Linked DNA regions of Shumkonia mesophila. The protein of the gene in region 1 interacts with the protein of each later gene in a pairwise test. Links are inferred from orthologs where the notes say so. Each region holds a gene or a part of one and is shown on either strand. Other genes may lie near its edges. The genes, in order: rpe and ODR01_RS23955.

The links.
Region 2: the proteins of rpe (region 1) and ODR01_RS23955 interact in binary tests that used the Escherichia coli proteins (3 or more experiments, as listed by UniProt). The link is inferred for Shumkonia mesophila from one-to-one orthologs.

What each region holds. Positions count from the first base shown.
Region 1 is NZ_JAOTID010000002.1:417,275-426,987, forward strand. Bases 4,124-7,001 are described here. They hold rpe (ribulose-phosphate 3-epimerase), read right to left. Parts: upstream 5,954-7,001; coding sequence 5,294-5,953; downstream 4,124-5,293. Other genes in these bases: ODR01_RS05340 (hypothetical protein), read right to left, coding at 4,124-4,846; ODR01_RS05345 (hypothetical protein), read left to right, coding at 4,994-5,197; fba (class II fructose-bisphosphate aldolase), read right to left, coding at 5,970-7,001. Also shown: ODR01_RS05310 (metallophosphoesterase family protein), read left to right, coding at 1-528; ODR01_RS05315 (sulfurtransferase TusA family protein), read right to left, coding at 504-725; sulfur carrier protein DsrE2, read right to left, coding at 766-1,272; ODR01_RS05325 (sulfite exporter TauE/SafE family protein), read left to right, coding at 1,690-2,604; ODR01_RS05330 (TIGR02186 family protein), read left to right, coding at 2,601-3,365; ODR01_RS05335 (universal stress protein), read left to right, coding at 3,370-3,867; more of ODR01_RS05340, read right to left, coding at 3,905-4,123; more of fba, read right to left, coding at 7,002-7,034; tkt (transketolase), read right to left, coding at 7,081-9,093; ODR01_RS05365 (hypothetical protein), read left to right, coding at 9,331-9,585. UniProt on the Escherichia coli protein: Catalyzes the reversible epimerization of D-ribulose 5-phosphate to D-xylulose 5-phosphate.
Region 2 is NZ_JAOTID010000027.1:5,180-14,830, reverse strand. Bases 2,342-5,157 are described here. They hold ODR01_RS23955 (PfkB family carbohydrate kinase), read right to left. Parts: upstream 4,272-5,157; coding sequence 3,411-4,271; downstream 2,342-3,410. Other genes in these bases: ODR01_RS23950 (GntR family transcriptional regulator), read left to right, coding at 4,603-5,157; ODR01_RS23960 (SIS domain-containing protein), read right to left, coding at 2,406-3,386; ODR01_RS23965 (hydantoinase/oxoprolinase family protein), read right to left, coding at 2,342-2,368. Outside these bases: ODR01_RS23970 (hydantoinase B/oxoprolinase family protein), read right to left, coding at 1-309; more of ODR01_RS23965, read right to left, coding at 302-2,341; more of ODR01_RS23950, read left to right, coding at 5,158-5,328; ODR01_RS23940 (DeoR/GlpR family DNA-binding transcription regulator), read right to left, coding at 5,834-6,646; deoC (deoxyribose-phosphate aldolase), read left to right, coding at 6,977-7,648; ODR01_RS23930 (autoinducer 2 ABC transporter substrate-binding protein), read left to right, coding at 7,758-8,807; ODR01_RS23925 (sugar ABC transporter ATP-binding protein), read left to right, coding at 8,890-9,651. UniProt on the Escherichia coli protein: Catalyzes the ATP-dependent phosphorylation of fructoselysine to fructoselysine 6-phosphate. Functions in a fructoselysine degradation pathway that allows E.coli to grow on fructoselysine or psicoselysine.

The DNA.
Region 1 (9,713 bases):
AAGGCGTGGATGCGAACCCTGCCGCGCCAGGTCGCTTTCCGGCTGGCAGGGCGCCGCTTCCGGGTCGTCCACGGCGGGGTTTCCGAGATCAGCCGCTTTCTCTTCGCCTCGACGCCCGAGGGCGAGGTCGCCGAGGAATTCCGCCGTCTGCAGGAGACCGATGCGGTGATCGCCGGGCATTGCGGCCTGCCGTTCAGCCGCATCGTCGGCGGCCGGCTGTGGCACAACGCGGGCGTCATCGGCATGCCGGCCAACGACGGTACGCCGCGCGGCTGGTACAGCGTCCTGCGCCCGGAGGGCGGCGACATTGCCGTCGAGCACCGATCCCTCGATTACGATCACGCCGTCCAGGCCCGCAAGATGCGCACGCGCGGCCTGCCGGAGGGGTATGCGCGGGGGCTGGAGACCGGCCTGTGGCCCAATCTCGACATCCTGCCGGATGCCGAGCGGCAGCGGACAGGATTGCCGATCGCCGCCGGTTCCCTTCGTTGGCCGGGACGATGTCAGGTGGATTTGCGGATGACGTAGGTGTAGACGCCGTTCTCTTCGCTCTGCTCGACGAGCTCGTTTCCGGTTGTCCGGCAGAAGGCGGAAAAGTCGCTGACCGAGCCGGGGTCGGTCGCCACGACCTTGAGGGTGTCGCCGGCCGCCAACTCCTTGAGCGCCTTCTTCGCCTTGAGAATGGGCATCGGGCAGTTCAGTCCGCGGGCGTCGAGTTCCGCCATGGAGGTTCTCCTTTTGACCAGGTTTTCCGCCGTCGGCGGATCAGATGAACAGGTTGATATCCGACTTCAGGGCCTTTTCCATATAGGTGGCGGCGCCGCCGATGGCGATGCCTTCGACCAGGTCCCCGGCGGTCCATTCGAAGAGATCCATGGTCATCCGGCAGCCGATCATCTCGACCTCGGAATCGAGGGCCGCCTCGCGCAGGTCCTCGATGGAAGCCACGCCTTTGCGCTTGATCAGGTTCCGCATCAGGGTGGTGCTGAGGGCGTCCATTCCGGGCAGCGCGGCGGCCACGTTGGGCATCGTCAGATGAAGGCCCGCCAGCGGCATCTCCATGGCCGGGTTGCCGAGGGCCGAAACCCGCAGGTGGCCGAGATCCTTTTTCAGAAGCTGCAAGCCGTAGAAGGTGAAGAACATCGACACGTTGACGTCCATGGCGGCGGCGGTGGTGGCCAGGATGAACGGCGGATAGGCCCAGTCGAGGGTGCCCTTGGTGACGATGATGGTCATTTGTTTTTGCTTGGCGATGGCGTCTTCCCCGCTCATGGCGGACGTCTCCTGGCGATAGGGGATGAGAACATTAGGAAAATCTAAAATAGCGGAAAGCGGATCGACAATCCACCCTGCGATGACGGATGGAAGACATCCCGTTCGGATTGTGGGGAAAAGGCCCCACCCGCCGCAGAATACCGAGTTGACAAGGTGTTGAGGGGTCATTTAGATGACGCAGCCCCTTGTTCCGCGAGGGAATGGCGGCGGAGACCCCCGTCGGGGACCCGGTTTTGGTTGGCTGGGACGGTTTCCCCACCATCGGCAACGACGGGGTGACACGTCGGGCATCTTGCCATGGAAGGCGACGCTATGGCCGTGCAGCAGAAAGTCGGCGAGACGCGTGGCTCCCGGCGGCGGTGTTGTGGCGTCGGGGATGCGCGTTCCCTGCCTTTCGAGCGTGACTGAGCCGCCATGCAGGTCTACCTCCCCATCGCGGAGATGTCGGTCAACTTCTTTCTGATCCTCGGCATGGGGGGTGGAGTCGGCTTCCTCTCCGGCCTTTTCGGGGTCGGCGGCGGCTTCATGATGACACCGCTTTTGATGTTCATCGGCATCTCGCCGCCCATCGCCGTGGCCACCGGCGCCAACCAGATCGTCGCCGCGTCGGTTTCCGCGGCGATCGCGCACTGGCGGCGCGGCAACGTCGATCTGAAGATGGGATCCGTCTTGTTGGTCGGCGGCATCCTGGGGTCCGTCTTCGGCGTCTGGCTGTTCACCCTTCTGCGCGAGATCGGCCAGATCGACCTGGTGATCACGATTGCCTACGTCATTTTCCTCGGCGTCATCGGCGGCCTGATGTTCGTCGAGAGCGTGCGTGCGGCGATCCGCCGCAAGAGGCAGGTCCGCCGGCGCCAGCATACCCACCTCTGGATTCACGGCCTGCCGTTCAAGACGCGGTTCCGGCGGTCGCGCCTGTACATCAGCGTCCTGCCGCCCATCGGCATCGGCTTCCTGGTCGGCATTCTGGGGGCCATCATGGGGGTGGGCGGCGGCTTCGTGATGGTTCCGGCGATGATCTATCTGCTGGGCATGCCGACCACGGTGGTCATCGGAACGTCGCTCTTCCAGATCGTGTTCGTAATGGCCAACGTCACCGTTCTGCAGGCCGTCACCAACCAGACCGTCGATATCATGCTGGCTCTGGTTCTGCTGGTCGGCGCGGTGATCGGCGCCCAGTTCGGGGCGCGGGCCGGCGCCAAGATGCCGGGCGACCAGCTTCGCGTCCTTCTGGCGGCTCTCGTGCTGACCGTCTGCGCGCAGCTGGTGTTCGATCTGGTGAGGACGCCGGGCGATCTCTATTCGCTCGGCATCGTGGGGTCGCAATGATCGAGGGCCTCAACCTCGCCGCCTGGATGTTTCCAGTTCTTTTCGGGGCCCAGCCGGCTGCCGTCGCCGTTCCACTCAGCCATGACGAACTGGTGATCGACCTGTCCCGGCACGAGGTGTCGGTCGCGCTGAACTACGCCGGGGCGGAGCTGGTGCTGTTCGGGGCGACGGAGGGGGCCGGCGACGTGGTGGTCGAGGTTCGCGGACCGCGCCGCACCGAGGTGGTGCGGCGCAAGGCACGCGTCGGCGGGATTTGGCTGAACAGCGACGAGGTGGTTTTCAGCAACGTGCCGGCCTTCTATGCCCTGGCCAGCAGCGCCCCTCTCGATCAGATCCTGCCCCCCGAGGAGCAGGCCCAGGAGAGGATCGGCGTCGATCATCTGTGGTTGACGCCTTCCGAAAAAATCGCGGAGCAGGAGGCCAGCGCGTTCCGGACGGCGCTGGTGCGCAACAAACAGCGCGTCAACCTGTTTCCGGCCGAGCCGACCGAGGTGAAGTTCCTGGGCAGCCGTCTGTTCCGCACCGACATCCATTTCCCGGCCAACGCCTCGGTCGGGCCTTATCGGGTCACCGTTTTTCTGATCAAGGGGGGCGAAGTCGTGAGATCGGCCAGTACCCCTCTCATCCTGTCCCGGGCCGGATTCGAGGCCCGGGTTTTCGATCTCGCCCATACCAACGGGCTGGCCTATGGGCTTCTTGCCATCGCGATTGCCTGCGTGGCAGGATGGCTGGCCAGCGTCTTTTTCCGCAGCAAGGCGTAGAGGAATGGCTGAGACTGAGGCTGAAGGCGCAACCCCTTCCGACGGCGGCGTTTTCCTGTGCGTTGTCGACGAAACGGCCGAACTGTGGCCGGCCCTGCGGTTCGCCTGTCGCAAGGCCAACCGCCAGGACGCCCGCGTCGGCCTTCTTTGCGTGGTGGAACCCGCCGAGTTCCAGCATTGGCTGGCGATCGGCGATCTGATGCGCGAGGAACGGCGGGAAGAGGCCGAGGAAACGATCCAATTGATCGCCACTGCCGTTCAGAAGCAAACCGGAAAGATGCCGGTCCTTTACATTCGCGAGGGCGACGTGAAGGACGAGCTCTTGGCGGTCATCGAGGAGGAGAAGAGCATCTCGCTGCTCATTCTGGGCGCCGCCACCGGACCGGATGGCCCCGGGCCGCTGATTTCATACCTGGTCCAAAAGAAGGCGGGCGGCCTTCGGGTGCCGATCACCATCGTGCCGGGCAATCTTTCCAACGACGAGATCGACGCCCTGAGCTGACGGCCGGACGTCTTGTCCCGGATCTCGCCCATACCGGTCAGGGGATGGGGCCAATCGGGGCGCCCGCCTCGACTCTCAATTCCCACACCGGGTATTCCTCGGCGCGGCGCATGCCGGCGCGTTCCATGGCGGCGCAGGACGGCGCGTTGGTGACGTCGGCGTAGCCGACGATGGGGCCGCCCCAGCGTTCGTCGACCAGGGCGGCCATGCGCCGGCACATCAAGTCGACCGAGCCGCTGCCCCAGTGGCGGCGGACGCTGGCGTATTCGCCGACCAGCACCTCCTTGGCCAGCTTGGTGAAGTGCATGTAGCCGGTGATCGCCGCCCCCTTCATCGCCAGCAGGGTGCCGCAGCCCGGCGCGGTGAGGCGCTCGCGCATGACCGCCTCGTCGCGCGCAGAGATGCCGGCCTGGCCGGCGAAGCCGCGGTTGAAGATGTCGGTCACGGTGGCGAAGAGGGCGGGGTTTGCGGCGATCATCGCCTCGTCGATCTCGGCGATGGCGTAGCCCTTGGCGAGCGCCGCCTCGGCGCCCGGGAACTCGCCTTCGTTGGGCGGTCCGGGATCGCGCACGTATTTGACGCGCCCGGGGCGGGCCGCGAAGCCCAGGCGGGCCAGCCCGGCCTCGGGCATCGTCATCTCGGGCGGCGCGGTCAGCCGGTAGCGGCGCAGCCGCGGTGCCGACTTCTCCTCGACGGCCAGGAACTCGGCGAGCGCGGCCAGCAGCGGGCCCGACTGGCGGCCCTTGGGCGTGATGGTCAGGCTGACCATCAGGCTGCCGTCGGGGCGCTCCTTGCGGTCGACCGAAAGCGAGGCCGCCGGCCGGCTGTCCTCGAGATAGAAATGGTCCTGGCGGCGGCGCAGCACGGCGCCGCGCAAGTCGATGGTCGCCATGAACTCGCGGCCATTCTCGTCGGCCTCCTCGAAAATGAAGGCGAGGTAGGCATCGATGTTGGCCTCGCCGATCGCAACCAGAACCATGGGGACGGCCCTTCTTTTTGTGGCGCGGCGCAGTCTGATGCAAGAAGGGGCGGCGCCGCAAGCCCGGGCGGGATTGCGCGCAATCCGCAATTGCGCCTATGATCGGCGGAACGAATTCCTGAAAACAAATCGACGCGGAGGACGACGATGCAAGAAGTCCAAGGCACTCTGATGGCGGCCTGGCGGGCCAGCGGCGGCGCCCTCAACGCGCCGGCGGCGCGGCCGGAAACGGGCGACGACGGGCTGGCGGCCACGGCGATGACCGATGTCTACCGCTGCGCCCACGGCGCCGACGACGGGCTGGCCGCCACGGCTTATAGCAACAGATGGCCGTACTGCCTGGCGCAGTAGGCTTCCGCCCCAGGCGGTCAAAAGACATTCCGGCCCCTTCGTGGGGCCGGAGCTGTAATGGAGAATCAGCGAGACGACCCGAAGGGTCGAGACAGATTATCGGCGCGTCGCCGCCCGGAGGGCGGCAATCCGGTCGGCGTAACTTCCCTTGCCGAAGACCGCGCTGCCGGCGACCAGCACGTCGGCGCCGGCCTCGACGACCGTCCCGGCCGTACTCTCGTTGATGCCGCCGTCGACTTCGATCTCGATGGCGCGTTGGCCGACCATCCGCCGGATATCGCGGATCTTGGCGGCCTGCGCGGGAATGAAGGCCTGGCCGCCGAAGCCCGGATTGACCGTCATGACGAGGACGAGATCGATCCGGTCGAGCACGAATTCGAGGACCGAGGCCGGCGTCGCCGGGTTGAGCGAGACCCCCGCCTTCTTGCCCAACGCGTGGATGACCTGAAGGCTGCGATCCAGGTGGGGGCCGGCTTCGGCGTGCACCGTGATGATGTCGCTGCCGGCCTTGGCGAAGGCCTCGAGGTAGGCGTCGACCGGCGAGATCATCAGGTGCACGTCGAGCGGCTTTTGGGTGTGCGGCCGCAGGGCCGCGACGACGGCGGGACCGATGGTGATATTGGGCACGAAATGCCCGTCCATGACGTCGACATGAATATAGTCGCAGCCCGCCTCGTCGATGGCGCGGACTTCCTCTCCCAGCCGGGCGAAGTCGGCCGAGAGAATGGAGGGAGCGATCTTCACGGCGTGGGCCATGGTTCCCGCCCCTTCCCTACCTGATTTTCGGCGCGAGCTCGCCGGACCGATAGCGTTCGGCCATCTTGGCCAACGGAATGGCCTTGATCTTCGAGGCCTGACCCGCGGTGCCGAACTGCTCGTAGCGCTGCTCGCACAGCTTCTGCATCGCTTCGATCGCCGGCTTCAGGTACGTGCGGGGGTCGAACTCCGCCTTCTTTTCGGTCAGCACGCGGCGGATCTGGCCGGTCATCGCCAGGCGGTTGTCGGTATCGATGTTGACCTTGCGCACGCCGTGCTTGATGCCGGTGACGATTTCCTCGATCGGCACCCCGAAGGTCTGGGGCATCTCGCCGCCGTAGGTGTTGACGATGTCCTGCAGTTCCTGCGGCACCGACGAGGAGCCGTGCATCACCAGATGGGTGTCGGGCAGCTTGGCGTGGATTTTCTTGATGATGTCCATGGCCAGGATTTCGCCGGTCGGCTTGCGGGTGAACTTATAGGCGCCGTGCGAGGTGCCGATGGCCACCGCCAGCGCGTCGACGCCGGTCTTGCCGACAAAATCGGCCGCCTCGTCGGGATCGGTCACCAGCATGTTCTTGTCGAGCTTGCCCTCGAAGCCGTGGCCGTCTTCCTTGTCGCCCTTGCCGGTTTCCAGAGACCCCAGGCAGCCCAGTTCGCCCTCCACCGAGACCCCGACCATGTGGGCCATGTCGGTAACCTTGCCGGTGACCCCGACGTTGTAGTCGTAGGACGCCGGCGTCTTGCCGTCTTCGGAGAGCGAGCCGTCCATCATCACCGAGGAGAAGCCAAACGAGATGGCCGACAGGCAGGTCGCCGGATTGTTGCCGTGGTCCTGGTGCATGCACACCGGAATGTCCGGGTACATCTCGATCGCCGCCTTGATCAGATAGCTCAGCACCGTGTCGTTGGCGTACTTTCGCGCCCCGCGGCTGGCCTGCATGATGACCGGCGAGTCGGTTTTCTTGGCCGCCGCCATGATCGCCAGCATCTGTTCCATATTGTTGATGTTGAACGCCGGAACGCCGTAATCGTGCTCCGCCGCGTGGTCGAGAAGTTGCCTCATCGATACGAGTGCCATGATGTCGTTCTCCCTCTGTTGGGGGTATGGGAGGCCAGAGCCTCCCTCAGAGTTTGGCCTTGGCGGCGGCTGCCACCTTTTCCGGCGTGATGCCGAAGTGTTCGAACAGTTTCTTGTACGGTCCCGACTTTCCGAAGCCGTGCATGCCGATGAAGACGCCGTTCTCGCCGATGTAGCGGTGCCAGCCCTGGTCGATGGCCGCCTCCACCGCCACGCGGACCGTGTCGGGCGCGAGCACCTGGCGGCGGTAGCCCTCCGGCTGGGCGTCGAAGAGTTCCCAGCACGGCAGCGACACGACCGCCGTCGGAACACCCTCCTTCTGCAGGATGTCGCGGGCGGCGAGCGCGATGGCGACCTCGGTTCCGGTGGCGATCAGGGTGACCCTGCGGGCGCCGCCCTCGGCCTCGGCGAGCACGTAGCCGCCGCGGGCGCAGAGGTTTTCCCCGATCTCGGCGCGCACCGTGGGAACGGCCTGCCGGCTTAGCGAAATCGCCGCCGGCCCGGCGGTCGACGTCAGCGCCAGATCCCAGCATTCCGACGTCTCGACGGCATCGGCCGGGCGATAGACGGCGAGTCCGGGAATGGCCCGCAGCGAGGCCAGGGTTTCGACCGGCTGGTGGGTCGGCCCGTCTTCGCCGAGGCCGATCGAATCGTGGGTCAGGACATGGATGACGCGCACCCCCATCATGGCGGCCATGCGGATCGCCGGCCGCATATAATCCGAGAACACCAGGAAGGTTCCCGCATAGGGGATGAACCCGCCGTGCAGGGCGAGCCCGTTCATGATGGCGCCCATGGCGTGTTCGCGCACGCCGTAATGGATGTAGCGGCCCGAGAAATCACCGGTGTCGATGCTTTGCGTGCTCTTGGTCTTGGTGTTGACCGATCCGGTGAGGTCGGCCGAACCGCCGATGAGCTCGGGAATGGCGGCGGTGAGGACTTCCAGCGCGGCACCCGAGGCCTGGCGGGTGGCCAGGGCGGGCTTTTCGGCGACGAGGGCCTTGCGATGCTGGGCCGATGCCTGTTGCCAGCCCTCGGGAAGACGGCCCGCCTCGCTCCGTTCGAATTCGCTGCGCAGTTCGGCAGCGGTGGCGGCCAGCCGGCCTTCCCACTGCTTGCGGGCGGTGGCGCCGCGGGCGCCGGCGGCCCGCCAGGCGGCCAGCACGTTTTCGGGAACGACGAACGGCGGATACGACCATCCCAGGGTGGCACGGGCGCCGGAAATCTCGTCGTCTCCCAACGGCGCGCCGTGGCTGGCGGCGGTGCCCTGCTTGGTGGGCGCGCCGCGGCCGATCACCGTCTTGCAGCCGATGATGGTCGGCTTGTCCGACTTGTGCGCCTTCTCGATGGCGGCGGCGACTGCCTCGGGATCGAAGCCGTCGACCGCCTGGGTCGCCCAGCCGGCGGCCGCGAAGCGCACCAGCTGGTCCTCGGTCCGGGCGAGGTCGGTGGAGCCATCGATGGAGATGCTGTTGTCATCCCACAGCACGATCAGCTTCGAGAGCTTGAGGTGGCCGGCAAAGCCGATGGCTTCGTGGCTGATGCCTTCCATCAGGCAGCCGTCGCCGGCGATCACGTAGGTGTAGTGGTCGACCAGGTCGTCGCCGTAGCGGGTGTTGCGCATGCGCTCGGCCAGCGCCATGCCGACCGCCATGGCCAACCCCTGCCCCAGCGGGCCGGTGGTCGCTTCGACGCCCTCGGTGTGGCCGTATTCGGGGTGGCCCGGCGTCTTGGAGTCCAACTGCCGGAAGTTCTTGATCTCGTCGATGGTGACGTCCTTGTAGCCGGTCAGATAGAGCAGCGCGTACAGCAGCATCGAGCCATGGCCCGCCGACAGCACGAAGCGGTCGCGGTCCGCCCAGCGCGGCGCCGTCGGATCGAACTTGAGGAAGCGCGTGAACAGCACGGTCGCGACGTCGGCCATGCCCATCGGCATGCCAGGATGGCCGGACTTGGCCTTCTGCACGGCATCCGCCGCCAGGAAGCGGATGGCGTTGGCCATATCCTTGTGGGGCGCGTGTGCCGCGTCGGACGCTTTCAGGGTCTGCATGGACGTCATCGAATTACCTCCGCAATCGGCCGAAATGGTCTTCTTGCCGGCATGTCCCGCCCCTCTCATCCGCCGAGACGGCCGGAAATGCCACGAAATCCGTCAATTGCCCGGGATGGTAAGAAGCCCCTTCCATATAAAAGGCACCATCCCGTCGATTCAATAGAGTGCATGGGCGCACGCGCAAGAAGCGCCGCCCCGCGGAAAGGGTCGTTTTGGGGGTGGTCGGCGCCTTCGGGCATTCCCATGTTGAGGAACATGGACGCGACGTCACCCAAATCCCTGGACCTGTCGGCGATCGTCTGGCGGCAGCCCAACGGCAGCCCCGTGGCATGTCGGGAGAAACTGAAGGTTCTCACCGAGAACCTGGAGGAAATTCGCCAATGTTGCCAGGATGCGCTCGAGGATGCGGTCCTGATGGGGTGTGAGGAAGGCCAGGTACGGGAGGTTTTCGAGGCCATCGTCCGGTCGATCCACAATCCCTATGCAAAGGGCGATTGACGACCCCGGGTCGCCAAAAAGCCGCCGGCAAAGTGAAAGAAAGGCTTGGCCGGAAGCGGCCAAGCCTTTCAAATCTGGGGCGAGAGATGGGACTTGAACCCACGACATCCAGATCCACAATCTGGCGC
Region 2 (9,651 bases), on another replicon or contig:
GCCGCCGGACGCCGCGTAAGGGTCGTTGCCGACGAAAACGTCGCCCTCGTGGATGTCGCCCTGGTACTTTTCCACCAGCTTCGAAATGGTGCCGGAGATGGCGCCCACGTGAACCGGCAGCGAGCGCTTGGCCTGCATGACCAGGCGCGCCTTGGCGTCGAACAGCGCGGTGGAGTGGTCGCACCGCTCCTTGATGTTGGTGGAATAGGCGCTCTTCTGCAACGCGACGAAGGTTTCGTCGGCCACCGAGCGCAAGGCGTTGGACAGGATTTCGAGGGTGATCGGGTCGTGGGCGACGGGCTTAGGCATGGCTCTGATTCACCGTGACGAGGATGTTTCCATAGGCATCGACGCGGGCGACGTCGCCGGGGAAGATGGCGGTCGTGGCGTCCATCTGGTCGATGATGGCCGGTCCGACGATGGCGTCTCCGGGTTGCAGGGCGTCGCGGCTGAAAACCGGGGTCGTCATGGTGGAGGTGGCGGAGAAGCGGACCGGGCGGGTGTGCGTCGCCATGGGCGTGCGGGTCGTGGTGATCGCTCGTTTGGCGGGCCGCGGCGCGCCCAGCGAGGCCCGCGCCGTGGCCCGGCAGTTGACGATCTCGACCGGTGCCTCGAGGTTGGCAAAGCCATAGGCCCGCTCGTGGGCGGCGAAGAAGCGCTCGAGGATCACCGGCAGCGAAGCGATGTCGATGTCGCCGTTTCCGGTGCCGGTGCCGACATCGACGGTGAGCTCGAAGTTCTGGCCCTTGAAGCGGGTGTCGAGCGAGAAGTCGATTTGCCGGCGGGTTGGATTTGTCTTTTCGGCCTCGAACCAGACCGCCGCCTGTCGCTCCAGGGCCGAGAGCCGCTCGCGCAGGTTCTCCATCGTCTCGGATGTGCACGGGAACACGCTGCTGAGGACGAAGTTCTCCTGCAGGTCGGCGTCCGCCAGGCCCTGGGCGCAGACGATGCCCGGCGCCAGGGGAATGAGGATTTCCCTCATGCCAAGGGCCACCGCCACGTCGCGGGCATGCAGGCCGCCGGCGCCGCCGAAGGGCATGAGCGTGAAGTCGCGCGGATCGTGGCCCCGTTCCACCGACAGCGTGCGGATGGCGCGCACCATGTTGACGACCATGACCTCCAGCAGACCGAGCGCGGCCTCCTCGACCGTCTTGCCCATGGGATCGGCGACCGTGGCGATGGCCCTGCGGGCCGGTTCGACATCCAGCCGCATCTCGCCGTTCAGCAGGGTTTCGCTGAGGCGGCCGAGCACGAGGTTGGCGTCCGACACGGTCGGCAGCGTGCCGCCCCGGCAATAGCACGCCGGTCCCGGTTCCGCGCCGGCACTCTGGGGGCCGACCTTGAACAGGCCGTCGGCGTCGAACCAGGCGATGGAGCCGCCCCCCGCGCCCACCGTGGTGATGTCGATCATCGGCAGCATGATGGGGAAGCCGTCGACGTCACGGCCGTGGCTCAATTCGGTCTTGTAGTCCTGGATCAGGGCCACGTCGGCGCTGGTACCGCCGATGTCGAGGGTGATGATGTTCGGCCGCTCGGCCTCGCGGGCGATCTGGATAGCCCCCACCACGCCCGCCGCCGGTCCCGACAGCGCCATGCGGACCGGAAAGGCGCGGGCCACATCGAGCGACATCAGGCCGCCGCTCGACTGGTTGATGCCGACCCGCGCCCCGGGAACGGTCTGCTTCACCGTATCCACCAGGGACGACAGGTAGACGTCGAGCCGCGGCTGGAGATAGGCATTGATCACCGTGGTGGCAAACCGCTCGAACTCGCGGAACTCCGGCTGGACCTCCGACGACAGCGAGATCGCCATCCCGGGTAGCGCCCGGCGCAGCGCGTCGCCCACCTCGCGCTCGTGATCGGGGCGCAGGTAGGAAAACAGGAAGCACACGGCCACCGCCTCGGTCCCCGACGCGCGGAGCGCTTCGATGACGCGGCCCAGGCCCTCAGAATCCACGGGCGTGCGGACCGAACCGTCCGCCGTGGTGCGCTCGCCGAGCTCGAAGCGGTGCCGGCGAGGCACCAGGGCCTCGGGCTGATCGAGCTGGAAGTCGTAGATGGCGGGACGGACCTGGCGGCCGATTTCGAGGACGTCGCGGAAGCCCTTGGTGGTCACCATCGACACCGCCGCGCCGCGCCGCTGGATTAGCGTGTTGGTTGCCACCGTGCTGCCGTGGCACAGACGCTCCACGTCGCCCAGCGGTATCCCGTGGGCGGCGCTGAGCTCGCGAAGCCCGGCGATCACCGCGTCGGTGGGGTTGGACGGAGTGGAGGGGCGCTTCCAATAGCGGATTTGCCCGGACCCGCCGTCAAAGGCGAAAAAGTCCGTGAACGTGCCGCCGACATCAACGCCGATCATCCAACTCATGGGATTATTCCCTCACCGCATCGCCTCGCCGATTTTCTCAGTATTCCATGGCCCACATGTAGCGGCGTACCGTCAGCGGGTGGCCGCGCGATTCCGACAGACGGATCGCGTAGGTGCGCAATAGCGGCTGGAGGATCAGCGGCTGCATGTAGTCGATGACATCGGTCTCGATACCGGCGAGATCGAGTGCCTCGATGTCGATGGTCAGGATCTTGTCCGTGAACTTGCGGGTGAAATCGAGTGCCCGCTGGTCCATCTTCCGGCACGCGCCGGTCCCCAGCACCAGGATGAAGGGAACCATGTCGTCGGTGATCTCGAAGGGACCGTGGAAGTATTCGCCGGCGTGGATGGCTTGGGTGTGAATCCACTGCATCTCCTGGAGGATGCAGATGGAGAACGAATAGGTGACGCCGTAGTTGGGGCCGCTGGCCAGGGTATAGATAACCGGCTCGCGCCTCACGGCCTTGGCCCAGCGCAGGGCGTCCGCGTCATGGGCCGCCTGGGCGCGGGCCACCAGGCCGGGCAGGGCCGACAGGCTCCTGGCGAGGGCCTCGTGCTTGCGGTTGCCCTCGCGGTCGCGCAGAAGCCCGAACGCCAGGCTGAGCAGGGCGGGGCCGACACCGTCCGCGTTGCCTTCCACCGGTTTCGAGACATAGAGAACGACGCTGTCGACGGCCTTGGCGAGGTCGGATTCGGGCTTGGTGGTCAGGCCGATGGTGTAGGCGCCATGTTCGCGCGCGAACTTGGCCGCCGCCACGGTTTCCGGCGTGTTGCCCGAACTGGAGCACAAGACGACCACGCTGGAGGATCCCAGCCTGGGCAGGTCGCGGGCGACGAATTCGGCCGAATTGTACGTCTCGGCGACCAGCGAGGCGGACTCGCGATCCAGGACGTACTTCGGCGCGTGCATCTGCGCGAACGAACCGCCGCACGCGACGAAGAAGACGTTGGCCAGTTTCTCGCGCTTGGCGACGGCCGCCAGTGCGGCCTGGATATTCCGTTCAAATGCGTTGTCCATAGTTCACCGTTCTTTTTTTCTGGTTTATGAGCGAGCGCTCAGAGACATCTCTTCGGGCGACAGCCCGGTGATCGGGATTCCGTGGCCGAAGCCGCCCAGCCAGCCGCAGGCGGCGGCGGCCGTGCGGGTGCCACTTTGCAACGCCGGCTGGACGGCGCCGTCGGCCAGGTAGCGTGTGAGAAAACCGGCGATGAAGGCATCCCCCGCACCGAGGGTATCGACGACGGGGGTCGGCAGAACCTCCTGGCGGTAGAGCGTGCCGTTCACATAGGCGAACGCCCCGTCGCCGCCGCGGGTCATCACCACCGTCCGCGGCCCCGCCGACGACCACTGGCGCAGCATTTCGATGCATTCCGGGTCGGGATGGCCCGCATGGGACAGAAAGGCAATGTCCACATGGGGCGCCAAACGGGTCCTCCTGTCGTCGGTCCAGCGGTTGGAGAAATCGTAAGACAGCCGAGTCGCGGCCGCCGCAATGGCCGGGATCATCGCGTCGTTGTCGCTGCAATAGCTGGAGTGCACGACGTCGAAGCCCTTGATATAGGCGAAGTCGCCGGCATCCAGTTCGTAGCGTGCCCGCACGCCCGCAGTCGATTTTACGAACTCCCGGTCGCCGTCGCGGTGCCGGACCAGCACATGGGCGTTCTCGCCGTCGATGCGACGGCAGCGGGAAAGGTCCACCCCTTCGGCCGATAGGGCATCGTGCAACAGGCTGCCGAAGGCGTCGTTGCCGAGGCAGCCCAGATAGCCGGCGGCGCTTCCCAGGCGCTTGGCGAGCACCGCCACGTTGACCGCGTTGCCGCCGGGGAACATGATGTTCCGATCCACGTAGATGTCGACGGTGTTGTCGCCGAGCCCGAGCAGGCGGATGGGGGGATTCGTCACGGCTTTGCCATCCTTGCGGGATTCGAACCTGCGGCCATGACGGGCTTCCCTCACGATCCTTATTTTGTCATAAACTAGACCAGATAATAGCCCAATTCAAGATATTGGGATAATATTTTTGTATCTGGTCTGGTTTCTGCCATCGCCGGTGCGGCGCATCCAGTGAATCCCGCGAACGCCGGTTGACATCGCCGTTCCGCCCGCTCACAAGCGTGAATCTGGCTGCGATCGTAATGGAGGGCTTGGCTGGTGGTCTATTCCGGCTTCGCAGGAATGGGGGCGCCGATGGTAGGCCTGTTTGCCGGACGGTGAAACCCGGTCGAGGAATGGCATGACGATGCTTCGCTACCAGAAGGTCGAAGAACACATCAAAGAGCTTCTGAAGTCCACTGACTATGCGCCCGGAGATCGGCTGCCGTCGGAGCGCGATCTGGCCGCCGCCCTCGGCGTCAACCGCTTGACCGTGCGGCGCGCCGTCAACAACTTGATCAAGGCCGGCCTGCTGGAGGGTAATGGCACCAGCGGGACCCGTGTCGCCGCTCCCAAGATGGTACGCCGCGTCGACATCTACCGTTCGGTCGGCGTGCACCGTGTCATTACCGGCCTGGGCGGAGCGCCGAGCAACAAGCTGCTCCACTTCCAGATCGCCACTGCCGGCTCCAAGGTTGCCGACAGGTTGAAGATAGACGAGGGCGACGAGATCATCATTGTCCGCCGGGTATGGAGCATCGACGCCACGCCGTTCAGTATCGAGACGAGCCACCTGGTGTCGCGGTTGGTGCCGGGCCTGACCGCCGACGATCTGGTCTCCGGCCAGTCGCTTTACGGGTTGCTGGGATCGCGTTATGGCATCGAGACCGTTAACGCGGAACGGACGATCACCGTGGCCTACGTCAACGAGATCGAGGCCCGGCTTCTTGACGTCGAACCCGGCACGGCGGTTCTCGCCCTGAAGCTGGTGGTCGAGACCAAAGACAAGCAACCGATCGAATACCTGAGTTCGATCAACAATCCCAAATTGGTCGTCTTCAGGACTTTGTCGGCCGATCAGGAATGACGGGACTAAACACCTCGCGGTCCGGAACGGTCCCGTGATTGACCGTAACCACGGTGCCCCATCCGTAAATCTGCCCGAACGGGTCGACAGTAATTCCGGTACGGACAGACTGTCGACAAGTTAAGATGGTTGCGAGCCCCCGCAACCAAAAAATATCCGCCAGATCAATGGTCTAGAGGCTTTTTCTACCCGCATTATGGAAGCGCAAAAATCCGCCTCCAGCGCCTCCGGCGCTTGGCCTTCCACTTATAGAAGGTCGCCTCGCTGACCCCGTGGCGGCGGCAAACGTCCGCCGTCTTCCCCCCGGCCTTCTGCTCCCGCGGGACGCCAATGATCTGCTCTTCCGTGAACCGGCTGCGCTTCATTCGTCCGTCTCCTCGTCTTGCGACGGGCTCTACCCATTCTCGGAGGAATTTTCCGGGCTCACGTCAGTATTCACATCTAGATGTTCCGCAACCTGTTCCCGTGACAATGCCCGGCAGCTTGCCGCCTGAGGCCGGCGGGATCAGCGGCGAAGGCCGCGATCTCCCTCGATGTTCCCGCAGCGCGGGGGCGCCGCGTGCAACTCGATCCCGGCCCCTGCGAACAGGGCGTGATAGTGTTCGTCCAACCCGGAATCGGTCACGATGGTGTCGATGTCGTCGAGGCCGGCGAAAAAGGCCGGTTTGACCTTGCCCAACTTGCTGGAGTCGACGACCACGATCTTGCGGAGTGCGATGGCGATGGCTGCCTGCTTGACCGGGACCTCGTGAAAATTTGAACAGCTTACGCCCCGCTTTTCGTGCACGCCGCCAGCCGACAGGAAGGCCTTGTTGATACCGATCTTCCGCAGCATTTCCAATGCCTCGGCGCTGGCGAACGAAGCCGAGGATGGATGGTAGATTCCCCCTAGGAGAATGACCTTGAGATTTGGCTTCTTACAGACGATTTCCGCCACATTCATTGCGTAACAGACAACCGTCAGGGACAACCCGGCGGGAATGCGCCTAGCCAGATGGGGCATGGTGGTGCCGCAGTCGATGAAGATGGTATCGCCGTTTTCGATGGACGACACGGCTTGTTCACAAGCCTCACGCTTGTTGTCGATGTTGCTGTCCGCTTCGCGGTCGAGGAAATATCCCATACTGCCGGGTTCGTTCTGAGCACTGACGATATGTCCGCCCAGATAGGTGAACCGTCCCTCGCAGGAAGCGACATCGCGGCGCACCGTCATCTCCGAGACGCCGAGCAGGGCAGCTGCTTCTTTGAGATGCAGTGAGCCCCTCGTCTCGAGGGCCTCTGCCAGGACGGCTAATCGGCTGACCCTTTGCTTTTGCATTGTTTTCCCCACCAATCCCTGCACCCATCAAGCGGCATCCAGACGGATCATAAACACTTGCCGACCGGAATTCTCGCCAACGCGTTGCCCGGCGCGCTCAAAGCACGCCAAGCGCAGTCCCCCAAACCGACTTGGCCTCGCTGGCTACCGGTATCCCTCCTCGTATAACGCCCCCCCCCATACAACAAGCAAGCTCAAGCTGTCACGCCACATCATAACATTTCATGCTTTAATCTTGACATAAATGCGCTATTCATGAAAATATTATCTCATATTATGTTATAAAAATAACACACGCTTGATGCGTGTCGATCAAGGAGTTCACCGTCCATGGGGGCCGTCCGAGCCATCCGGAAACCCACCGATCTCGCCAAGTTCATCGACCATACGATTCTGCGGCCCGATGCGACGGCGAGCGACGTTGGTCACCTGTGCGAGGAAGCCGTCACCCATGGTTTCCATTCGGTGTGCGTCAACCCCTTGCATACGCAGCTCGTCGCCTCGGCGCTTGCTGGCAGCGCGGTTCGGACGTGCGTGGTGATCGGTTTTCCGTTGGGGGCGATACCGACCGCACTGAAGGCGGCGGAGGCCGAATGGGTCGTCGCCCATGGGGCGCAGGAAGTCGACATGGTCATCGACATCGGCAGCCTGAAGGCCGGGGACCTGCGGGCCGTCCGCGACGACATCGCCGCCGTCAAGAAAGCCTGCGGCAAGGCCCTTTTGAAAGTCATCATCGAGACGTGCCTTCTTGAGGATCACGAGAAGGTGACCGCCTGTCAGATCAGCCGCGACGCCGGGGCGGATTTCGTCAAGACGTCAACCGGATTCAGCCGCGGCGGGGCGACGGCGGACGACGTCGCCTTGATGCGCCGGACCGTCGGCGACGCCTTGGGCGTCAAGGCGTCGGGCGGCGTGCGGACCTATGCCGATGCCGTGCAGATGATCGACGCCGGGGCATCGCGGATCGGCGCCAGCGCCAGCGTCGCCATCGTTTCGGATTGAACGGGGGGCAGACATCCAGCGCTTGTATGCCTCAACGATCGGGCCGCCGGTAACAGCGGAAATCGACAATAAAAGAACCCTGATGGAGGACAAACAGATGGAGGACAGAATGAAGACGTTACTGACATCGTTAGTTCTTGCCACCGCCCTCGCCACCGGTTCGGCGTTCGCGGCGAATGGTCCCGTCGATACCTCGCAGGTCCGCAAGGACATTGTGACCAGCGCCACCGGCAAGAAGTATTCCATCGCCACCGTGGTCAAGGTCGACGGCATCGCCTGGTTCGACCGGATGCGCGATGGCGTAAAGCAATTCGGAGCGGACACCGGACAGGATACCTGGATGGTCGGCCCCAGCCAGGCCGATGCCGCCGCCCAGGTCCAGATCGTCGAGAATCTGATCGCCCAGGGCGTCGATGCGATCTGCATCGTGCCGTTCTCGGTCGAGGCGGTCGAACCCGTTCTCAAGAAGGCGCGCGACCGGGGGATCGTCGTGATCGCCCATGAAGCCTCGAACATCCAGAACGCCGACTATGTGCTGGAGGCCTTCGACAACCTGGCCTACGGCGCCAAGCTGATGGAAATCCTGGGCGGCTACATGAAGGGCGAGGGCAAATACGTCGCCACGGTCGGCAGCCTGACCTCGAAGTCGCAGAACGAATGGATTGACGGCGCCATCGCCTATCAGAAGCAACACTTCCCGAAGATGACGCTGGCGACCCAGCGCCTGGAAACCTATGACGACGCCAACACCGACTACAACAAGCTGAAGGAAGTCCTCACCACCTATCCCGACATCAAGGGGATCGTCGGCGGGCCGATGCCGACTTCGGCGGGGGCCGGACGCCTGATCGCCGAACGCGGCCTCAAGGACAAGCTGTTCTTCTCGGGGACCGGCCTGGTTTCGGTTGCCGGCGAATACCTCAAGGGCGGTGACATCCAGTACATCCAGTTTTGGGATCCCGCCGTTGCCGGATACGCCATGAATATTCTGGCGGTGATGGCCCTGCAAAAGAAGAACGGCGAGATCAAGGCCGGCCTCGACCTCGGGCTGCCGGGTTACACCAAACTGATTACGCCGGTCGCGGGCAGACCCAACCTGCTGTACGGCGCCGGCTGGGTCGGCGTCACCAAGGACAACATGTCCAAGTACAATTTCTGACCACCGGACGGCGGAGGCGTCGCCCACCGGCGCCTCCGTCCCATCTTCCCGACGCGAACGTCCCTTATGGATCGGGATTCCGATGTCAGACGCTCTTATCGAACTGCACAATATCGGCAAAAATTTTTCCGGCGTCCGGGCGCTGGACGACATCTCGCTGACCATCCGACCGGGCGAGATCCATTGTCTGGCCGGCGAGAACGGATCGGGCAAGTCGACCGTCATCAAGATCATCTCGGGGGTCTATCAGCCCGATGCCGGCGAAATCCGGATCAACGGCACGGCCGTCCGCCATCTGACGCCGATCGAGTCCATCGGCCACGCGATCCAGGTGATCTACCAGGACTTCTCGCTGTTCGGAAACCTCAGCGTGGCGGAGAACCTGGCCCTCAACAGCGAGCTCAGGGCCCGGCGCCGGCTGGTGAATTGGCGCAACGTAAGGGAAGTGGCGCGCCGCGCCATAGCCCGGCTGGGCGTCGATATCGACCTCGACGCCGACGTCGAAACCCTGTCGACGGCGGGCAAGCAGATTGTCGCCATCGCCCGCGCCCTGATGTCGGACGCCCGCCTGATCATCATGGACGAGCCGACCACCGCGCTTACCCGCAAGGAGGTCGAGACGCTTTTCCGCATCGTCCGCGACATCCAGCGCGACGGCATCGCCATCCTGTTCGTCAGCCACAAGATCCGCGAGATGCTGGAAATCAGCGAGCGTCTGACGGTGATCCGCAACGGGCGCAAAGTCGCCGAAGGCCCGATCGGCGACTTCGACGAGGCGTTGGTGATCCGCCACATGACGGGCCTGGACATCCTGACCGAAAGCTTCACCTGGCAGCCGGACACC